One region of the Paenibacillus polymyxa M1 genome, then DNA from elsewhere that is predicted to be linked to it. Evidence: predicted binding sites of a transcription regulator. Region 1 holds the regulator's gene; each other region holds the start of a gene.
The links. Region 1 encodes LexA, which represses DNA repair genes until DNA is damaged. Its sites were predicted from a motif close to CGAACATATGTTCG; they were not measured.
Positions count from the first base shown of each region.

Region 2: a site for LexA is predicted at 1,380-1,393, ahead of recA (recombinase RecA). Genes of this name have one in related genera too.
Region 3: a site for LexA is predicted at 1,189-1,202, ahead of PPM_RS27935 (DNA polymerase thumb domain-containing protein). Genes of this name have one in related genera too.

Region 1 covers NC_017542.1:3,162,359-3,165,616, forward strand. Annotated here, with positions in the region: gene PPM_RS14035 (hypothetical protein) at 1-451, opposite strand, end outside; gene PPM_RS14040 (DUF896 domain-containing protein) at 566-772, opposite strand; gene PPM_RS14045 (LysM peptidoglycan-binding domain-containing protein) at 881-1,249, opposite strand; gene lexA (transcriptional repressor LexA) at 1,439-2,065, shown strand; gene PPM_RS29650 (hypothetical protein) at 2,484-2,648, shown strand; gene PPM_RS29655 (hypothetical protein) at 2,690-2,830, shown strand; partial or broken gene PPM_RS30645 (hypothetical protein) at 3,143-3,258, opposite strand, start outside.
Region 2 covers NC_017542.1:2,244,067-2,247,324, reverse strand. Annotated here, with positions in the region: gene PPM_RS10250 (regulatory protein RecX) at 1-36, opposite strand, end outside; gene recA (recombinase RecA) at 249-1,310, opposite strand; gene PPM_RS10240 (competence/damage-inducible protein A) at 1,538-2,806, opposite strand; gene pgsA (CDP-diacylglycerol--glycerol-3-phosphate 3-phosphatidyltransferase) at 2,900-3,258, opposite strand, start outside.
Region 3 covers NC_017543.1:360,750-364,007, reverse strand. Annotated here, with positions in the region: gene PPM_RS27935 (DNA polymerase thumb domain-containing protein) at 1-1,171, opposite strand, end outside; gene PPM_RS28160 (helix-turn-helix domain-containing protein) at 1,494-1,955, shown strand; gene PPM_RS27925 (hypothetical protein) at 3,076-3,258, shown strand, end outside.

The DNA.
Region 1 (3,258 bases):
TGGCATCCGTATCGTAGCGTCCCAGTGATTTTGTAAAAATAAAATTACCGCCCTTCCCTTTTCTTTCAACGGTAACGTAACCCTTTTCAATTTTGATGGCTTTCATGTCCCCTGCCGTCATCGGACGTTCTCTTCCACCTTTTAACATATAGAGGGTATCTTTTCCCACTTTTAAATAAGGACGGCGAATGAAGAAGATAACAGCCAGCATCAAGTACAAGCCAAATACCAGCCAGTCCATTCCCCGCATGCCGGTCTTAGTCAAAAAGTAACTCATAAGCATGTACAATACAGCAAGACCAGCCAGCATGATTGGCACAGTAATATTACGGCCACGGAAAATGTCCATTGCTGAACCTGCGCCGTTAATGGTTTGAATGCCTTGTTTCTTGCGCGTTTTATTTAAATGCGCTGTGTTTTTACGTACTTTTCTTTCAAATGATCGGGCCATCTCTCAATTCCCTTCCCAATAAATATTACATTAAAACAACTGCCTTAAAGCTGATCTATATAGATACCAGGAAAGATACCTAAAACAAGGCAAATGATGCAGGCTTTAGCGACATTAATGCTTCAGCCCGTCATTTCCCTTCGACGTATCATCGTCCACAAATTCAATGGTTTCAAGCTGCTGCCGAAAATTACGGCGAATGTTGCCTAAATAAATTTCCCGAAGGTTGGCGCGCTCTGTGGTTTCCTCTTCTGTCAATCCTTCGGCTTTTGCTTTGCGCGCTAATTCATTAATGCGCTGTACCAAGCTGTCTATATCCAAATTGTGTCCCCTCCATAAAAGCAAAGATATAATACACTTTGACATGTAGAAAAGAGCTTGTCAAGGCTCCCGCATTGCGCTCCTTGACAAGCTCTATAGTCTTATAGATCAGAAGTGTGGAAGCTTAAGCACCTGACCTGCCTGCACTCCCCGATCCTCCAAAGCGTTAATACGCATAATCCCTTCAATATATACCCGTGTATCCATTCGTTCCGGTTTATGATTCACGGCAATCTTCCATAACGTATCTCCAGGTTGTACGGTCAGCTTAATCACCTCTTTATTAGAAACTGAAGGTGCTGCGAAAACCGTAAGTACACCTGCCCCTGCAACCCAAACGATAATTACTAGAATAAGAAGCTTGAGTAAAAGAGTATTGGTAATAACCTGTAACAAACGCACCTTACCCTCTTTTCGGGTCTCCTGTAAATTCTCTAAGTTCATCGGGAAAATACTTTGATAAGTGCTATATTTCATAATTGGCCGCGTCCTCCAAACGTTTGTTCTTATGTTTTTCACAATATAACACGAACATTTGTTTTGTTCAATAGAAAAGAGAACAAAAGTTCGTAAATATTTTTAGGGATTATTTAGAACTTATGTTTGTACGAACGGAGGTTCTATGCTATAATTTTCCCAAACGTTACTAAATGGGGTTGATACGGTATGTCTAAGATTTCGAGCCGCCAGCAGGCCATTCTTGAATTTATCCGCAATGAAGTGCGTCTAAAGGGATACCCCCCTTCTGTGCGCGAAATAGGCGAGGCAGTCGGATTGGCCTCCAGTTCTACGGTTCACGGTCATTTGGATCGTTTGGAGAAAAAAGGACTCATTCGCCGCGATCCTACGAAACCACGGGCTATTGAATTACTTGGTCAAGACGAATCGGATAACAGCAACTTGATTAATTACTCCATTAGTCGTGTTCCCGTCGTCGGCAAAGTAACCGCTGGTCTTCCTATTACGGCGACAGAAAATATTGAAGATTACTTTCCTCTTCCCCAACACTTTGTTGGTGAGGATAAAATATTCATGTTATCTGTTGTAGGCGAAAGCATGATTGAAGCTGGTATTGCTAACGGAGACTATGTAATCGTACGTCAGCAGCAGACGGCTGATAACGGAGACATTGTAGTAGCTATGACAGATGAAGACGAGGCAACAGTTAAAACCTTTTACAAAGAAAAAGATCATATCCGGCTTCAACCTGAAAATCCAGCCTTTGAACCGCTTCGCCTGACACACGTCAGCATATTGGGCAAGGTTGTTGGACTCTTCCGGGACTTCCACTGATTTATCGTGCTTTCTTCCCCGTTATACTACCACGAATATAAAACCGGCCGCCTAGGCGAGCCGGTTTTATATTGTTATTATGTTTACTATGTGTGTCTCACAACTATTCTTTCCTTTTCAGCAACCTATATTGTCTCTACTATTATATCCCCCCCATTATCCGAAATAGTCCCGTCTGATCTTGAACTGTTTACTTTTATTAGCTAAACAAATGGAAATTTGACTCATGTGAACCTACTGTAGCCTTCCCCTATAACGTAAAGTTGGGAAGGCGAACGCAGGCTAGCATGAGTTTTTTTTAAAAACATTTAGGAACATAGGTACTAGCTTCTTTTTGTCTTTAGTAGATTTATGCTGATACATTACTAGCACAATTGACATATGTATATAGCAGACCTAAAGTAAAGGAGTTATGCAGATGATCAGAAATAGAGTTAAAACGTATAAGCATCGCATCGGGAAAAACAGATATCTGGTCGTTAAAGTCTTTCAAGCCGCAGCTGCTAAAACAGGAAGCGGAAATGCACTCGCAACTAACGCATTAAATATCAAAATTACCAAGCGTAAGCATAAACATCATTAAGATTTAACCGTACCTTCATTTCTTTGAAGGGAGGTGATATTATGAGCAGAAGACACAGCAACCGTGAATTGAGAAGAAGAAGATTAAACATCCGTTCCAACCAAAGAGCCACTGCGCGTGCAAGAGGTAACGCACTGGCTGTCAATCTGTTTAGCGTGAATGATGGACAACGCAGACGTTAATATTTATTTACAAGCAAAAAGCAGGAAGAATTCTTCCTGCTTTTTTTGTGTTAAATGATCCCCAAACTACCAATCCCGCCAGTTATAGCTTCTTCAAACTTGTATCAGCTTTGGTCCTGCTTGCCCGCATTTCTTTATAAATTTTATAAACAAGGCTCGAACAGCTGGACCCATAACCAATAATTGTAATGGATAGGCCACAACAAAGTTCTTTATAAAAATTTCTAAATATGCTTCAAATAATGAATGATCGCTAATAGCATGGCTAAGAATTGAAGTTAATAAACCGTAGAAAGACATAGAACAGGCCATTCCGAACTTCCGAACACCATTATACCATTTCCGAAGTTGATTTATATTTGCTTGGTGATACCGGCTATGATCAGATATGTGCCAGATTCCAATAAATTAATCACAAAGTTATAATC
Region 2 (3,258 bases), 920 kb from region 1:
TTCCGAAGTGAATTCATCTTTATCGTCCAACTGCAATATGTTTTCCCTCACTTTGAAATTCACGAAAGCAGCCTACGATCACCTGCTACGTAAAAGTTAGATTCTGCTGACAAAGCAGACTTTATTTGATGCAAAAATACCCTGCACAACTGTGCAGGGCATCAGAATCATGCTATTTAAACGGACTGTACCATAATCCCTAGGCTACAGTTCACATGACAGATCAGAAGCGAAGTTTCGGGCAAGCTTTATTCAAGCTCCAGCAATTCCTGTTCTTCCTTGGCCTCCTGCGCCAACTCTTCTTCTGTCGGTGGAGCAATTGTTGTAATCAAATTACTGGCCACCCGGATTTTTTGCTCGATCGTACTAGCAATGTTCGGATTTTCCTTCAAAAATTGCTTTGCATTCTCACGTCCCTGACCAAGGCGCTCGCCTTCGTAGGAATACCATGCTCCGCTCTTGTCGACAATGTCGTGCTCCGTACCGATATCGATCAAGCTTCCTTCTTTGGAAATGCCCTCACCGTACATAATATCCACTTCAGCCTGACGGAAAGGAGGTGCGACTTTATTCTTCACGACTTTAATACGTGTACGGTTACCCACGATGTCGTTACCCATTTTCAAGCTTTCGATACGACGAACATCCAAACGTACCGTAGAGTAAAACTTCAAGGCACGTCCACCCGGTGTAGTTTCAGGGTTACCGAACATAACACCTACTTTTTCACGGAGCTGGTTGATAAAGATAGCAATGGTTTTCGATTTATTAATGGCTCCAGACAGCTTACGCAATGCCTGTGACATCAAGCGCGCTTGAAGACCGACATGGGAATCTCCCATTTCGCCTTCAATCTCTGCCTTCGGTACAAGTGCCGCTACAGAGTCAACGACGATAATGTCCACTGCCCCACTACGCACAAGAGCTTCGGCAATCTCCAATGCCTGCTCACCTGTATCTGGTTGCGATAGTAACAACTCATCAATATTGACACCCAGCTTGCTCGCATACGACGGATCAAGTGCATGCTCGGCATCGATAAAGGCGGCTTGTCCGCCTGTTTTTTGCACCTCTGCGATAGCATGAAGAGCTACTGTCGTTTTACCGGATGATTCCGGTCCATATACTTCAATAATCCGGCCTCTTGGAAAGCCGCCCGTTCCTAACGCAATATCCAAAGCAATCGAACCACTGGGGATTGTTTCCACTTGCATGTGGGTAGACTCACCCAACTTCATGATGGAACCTTTACCAAATTGCTTTTCTATTTGACGGAGCGCCATATCCAGCGCAGCACGACGATCTGACAATAAACTCACATCCTTCATTGTTTGTACTTTAATAATACCTTGTTTTGACACGCTTGCCAAGCATTTTTTCGAACATACATTCGTTTTTTTTATTTCCCGCAGCTCTCTTCTATAGTTATACCTTTCTCTTAAAACGAAAAAAGAACCGCTGGCAAAAAGCTTTGCAACGGTTCTTCCGAATAAAAAGATTATATCATGAATATCTATCTAAAACAACTCATCGATAATTAAGAGAGTTTCTCGTTCTCTACCAATCGGCGCCACAATCTGTACAGGATAGCTTTGACGGATCGCAAACGGATGGTCTCACGGTTACCGCTTAAATTCAGCTCATATACTTCTGTTTCCTTGTCGCGCTCAGCAATACCAATATACACCAGGCCGACTGGCTTCCGCTCGGAATATCCGGGCCCAGCTACACCAGTAACAGAAAGTCCGAAATCGCTGTCCATAATCATCCTTGCCTGCTCTGCAAGCACAAGGGCTACTTCCTTACTCACTGCGCCTGGCGCATGATCCCCTTCCAAATAATCATAAGGCACATTGAGCAATTTCATCTTCATTTCATTGGAATAACACACGATGCCACCTTGAAACATAACAGCACTGCCAGGTATAGAAGTGATGTGTTCCATCAGCATACCGCCTGTACAGCTTTCCGCTGCGCTCACAGTAAGTCCGCGCTTGGCCATTAAATCTACAATCACCTTCTCCAGCGTAACATCCTCACTTGCATACATATATTCGGAAAGACGCTGCTGAATTTGTACTTCCGTAGCCGTCAGCTTAATTAAAGCTTCACTCTCACTGGCCGCCTTGGTGGATATACGGATCGTGACTTCCCCTTCCTTGGCATAAGGAGCAATCGTGGGGTCCGTCTGGGATTCGATCAGATCTAACAAGCGCGTTTCAAGAGCTGACTCACCGATCCCTGCGAATTTTAGCATTTTCGAATAAATCGGCATCTCCTCACCGCTTAATGCCTGCTGAAGCAACCATGGTTTAGCATGATTTGCAAACATAGGTTTAAGTTCCTTAGGTGGTCCGGGCAAAACCACATAAAATTTACCGTCCTGTGCAATGGCATCCCCTATAGCTAAACCCGTCTCATTTTCAAGCGGAGTGGCTCCTTCAATAGAAAGCGCCTGGCGGCGGTTATTCTCGGTCATTTCTACCCCACGGTTACGGAAAAACTGATCCAGCTTGTCCATGGCAAGACGATCTATCTGCAATTTTCGCCCCAGTACAACCGCTATCGCATCTTTTGTCAAATCGTCCTGAGTTGGCCCCAGCCCACCAGAAAACAAAATAATATCCGCACGCTTCTGAGCAAGACGTACCGCTTCCTGAAGTCGATCCATGTTATCGCCAACTACAGTCTGAAAATATACATCAATTCCGATAGTAGCTAGCTCTTGCGACAAATATTGGGCATTTGTATTTACTATTTGTCCAAGTAATAACTCTGTTCCTACTGCAATGATTTCAGCTTTCATCAATTCGTCCTCCTATGATGCGTATAATGTGAATTATGTAAAGAAACAGCAATAAGTTAAGTCCCTATTGCTGTTTCCATAAGATTTATCCTGTTAAACTTTAGAGGAGCTCAGCAAATGGATATTCTTTACAAAGTAATCAATACCCGAATAAATGGTGATTAACACAGCTGCCCATATCGCTATTAAATCAAACGGAATACCCAGAAAAACAAACGGGAAATTATTAATGAGCAGTGCTACAATAGCAATGATCTGGATGATCGTCTTTAATTTCCCCCAATTGCTTGCAGCAACCACAGAGCCATCCAATAAGGCGATCTGTCTCAGACCCGTAACCGCAAACTCACGACTGACAATCACAACGACAACCCAAGAATCAATTTTTCCCATTTCCACCAAAGAAACCAAAATAGCAGTTACCAACAGCTTATCAGCAAGGGGGTCCAACA
Region 3 (3,258 bases), on a different replicon from region 1:
ACCGTGCTTGAATCGAATCCAGAGTTACGCCGAGCTGCTGTAATTTTTCATTTGTAGGTCCCGAAAACAGATCCACTTGAATCGCCTCTTCAGGAACCAAGTTGGAGACTCCCACATGAACGTTCCTAATGCTTGCCCTGGCGTTTGCAGACCGCAGCAGCTCCATACAGGTATTGTAGAGTGGCTTGGCTATATTCGTAGCTTCAGGAAGGGTTTTGGAGCGGCTGAAGCCTTTTAATCCATCATCCTTGCTATATCCTAACGAGAGCGTTACCGTCTTTGTTGCGGTATGAGTTTGCCGCATGCGGGATGCAATATGATCCGTCAATTCCAAAATGATGGTTGAAACCTCCTGAATAGAATAATTCCTCATTAGAGTGATACCATTTGAGAACCCTTTGCGGACTTCTTCCTTAATATCTACAAAAACGGGAGAGATGTCCACGCCCCAGCTATGATAAAAAAGCTGCTGGCCCATCAAGTTCCCGAATTGACGTTGAAGTTTAGAAAGGGGGTAATGAGCGATATCCCCTAACTGATAAATCCCTATGGAGTTCAGCCTCTTCTTTAGCTTTCTTCCAATTCCCCATATGTCTTCCACCGGTAGCGGCCACAGCAGGCGGGGGATATCCTGATACGTGCACTCCGCGATTCCTGTTTTCTTTCCATAATTATCCATAATCAGTTTTGCGATGAGCTTGTTTGGACCGCAGCCAGCTGCGGACGGTAAGCCAAGCTGCATTAGAATATCTTTCTGGATACGTTGAACTGCATCGCGTGTTGACCCGTATAGGTGTGCTGTACCGTCCAAAGTAATCCAGCTTTCATCAACGGAATATGTAGAAATGGCCTCTGTCGGTACGTACTGGTTGAATAATTTGGTTATAGTCATGGATGTATCCAAGTATAGTCCCATCCGGGCATTGACAACATGGATACGCGGATCAGGAGGGATTTCATAGAGTCGGTTCCCTGTCCGGATGCCAAACTGTTTTTTTAAAGCAGGAGAAGCGGCAAGAACTACGGAGCCTGGGCGATTCTTTTCGCCTACAACTGCCAAAAGGGTAGTAAGCGGGTCCAGTCCCATATCAACAGCTTCAATAGAAGCATAGAAGGACTTCATATCAATACAGGCGACCTCGTGTTGGGGGAGTTTTGAGTAGTCAATCATAATTCAGCCTCCAAAGTAGAACGTATGTTCTTAACAATATACCACGTTTTTATTCGTTTTATTCATGGGAATTTATTACTTTTGCAAAGATGAATTTAATTTATTCGAGGTGAACTTTGTATACAATCTGCTGTAATCATATTATATTTAGTAATGTATTATAGGGATATTTTGTATTGGTTCCGGTGCATTTTCGCATAAGTAAAGTTGAAAATTTGTAGATCTGCTGATTAGAAAGCTGTGTTAGACGAAGCGGTATCTAATAAACGAAAAGCAGAATAGCTATTCTTAAATATAAAGAGAGGGAAACGGACTATAAACCATGAAAATAGATGGTACCCGAATTAAACCACTTAGAGAAAGTATGGGGCTAACGATCCAACAACTTGCTGATGAAGTTGATTTATCTCCTTCGGCAATTGGTATGTATGAGCGTGGTCAACGTACTCCCAAATTAAAAATTATTCTTGTTTTAGCTGAATTTTTCTCTGTTGATGTAAATTATTTTGTGATCGGTTTTACAGTATCCCATGAGCAGATTGAAAATTCATATATTGCAGCCGAGGTGTTTGAAAGAGCTTCAGGTATATGTGAACTATGTAATACTATGGCTCCTTTTATTCGTTCTAATGGCCAACCTTACCTTGAAACATATATATTAAAGGATCATAGTATTTCTGCCGAGCATGTAGCAGCCGTTTGTCCAAACTGTCTTAAAAAACTGGAGGTTCTGCAATTGCCAGGAGATATTATTTATCTTAAAAATAAAATATACAAGAACTGATAGAGCAATTAAATGGATTGATATTTATTGAAAAAATCTCACAATTAATGATGGATTCCCAATCGTTAGAATGGTAAAAATAAAGCTGGTCCAAGAACGGATCAGCTTTATTTTTCGTTCAATTCCACCCTAAGAGCCCTCTGCTGGGATCGAGGAACATTATCCATTACAAATGTGTTGGAGTCGGTAACAATCTCAGTAGAGTTTATTTCAAATCAACCTGGTGTGTTCCAAACTTAATTGTGGCCGTATTAGAGGTTGGGTTAAACGTAGTCTGTCCCTCCAACAAATCATTTGTATCTCACAAAGGTACCATATAGCGATTATTCTGATTAATATATAAGGTGCCTTAGGAGCCATGAACAAGATGTTAATCTTCAAAAATCGATTGCTTGGAGCTATACTCCGAGCTGACATTTTTCCTGTACAGGGTTGTGATAAGCAACAAACAAATACACTTAAAAGTAGAATCCTAAATAGCAACTTTCCCACAAGTTTCCTCATTAATAGAGAGGGCTAAAGTAGCCCTCTCAAAAAAATTCAATCTAAAACATTCTTGCTATTTTCTTTCCTCCATGCACGTAGTTCACTTCAACTTTACTCCGTAGCATAGAGCAATATTATAGGTTTGGCTGTTTCACCAAGGGATATTAGGGCTATCTTAACGACAATCAACTCAAGTTTTTAATTACATAATTTGCCCATTTTTGAGAAGATTATATCCAACGTCCTAAATTGAATTTAGATATTTCAGCCTTATTTTGAGACAAATAAAGTTTCCGATATGTCGGTATTTGGGAAAAAAGATTCAATTATAGTAAATTATCGAATATATTTCTAGAAAAAATCAAAGCATATGATATAATCAGCATTGTAATAATTACCATTAATTAAAAATTTATGAATATCCAAACGAAACCGTATACACTTCCTACTCTTTTAAAATAGATAGGAATTTGTATAAATATCACCTATCAACGAGCTTTAAACAATTATATTAGAAGGCGGGGGGAACACTACTCAAATAAAAATTTGAAAATCCATCATGTGAGAGGCATCGAGGTATTATACGAAAGCGGTACCAATTAAGTATTTATCTAAAACTTAGGAGGCTATTCGGATGAAAAAAGGAAAAATCATGCTTTCTCTCTTATCGGCTTGTGTTATAAGCTCCATGTTTGCAGCGGTGATGAATGCAGAAGACAACAGTACTATTAGTGCAAATGATTCTTTAGAGTCTCACATGGTATATACCACAGTGCCAGACAGTGCTGAACTTGAGCGACAAGAGCAATATAAACTG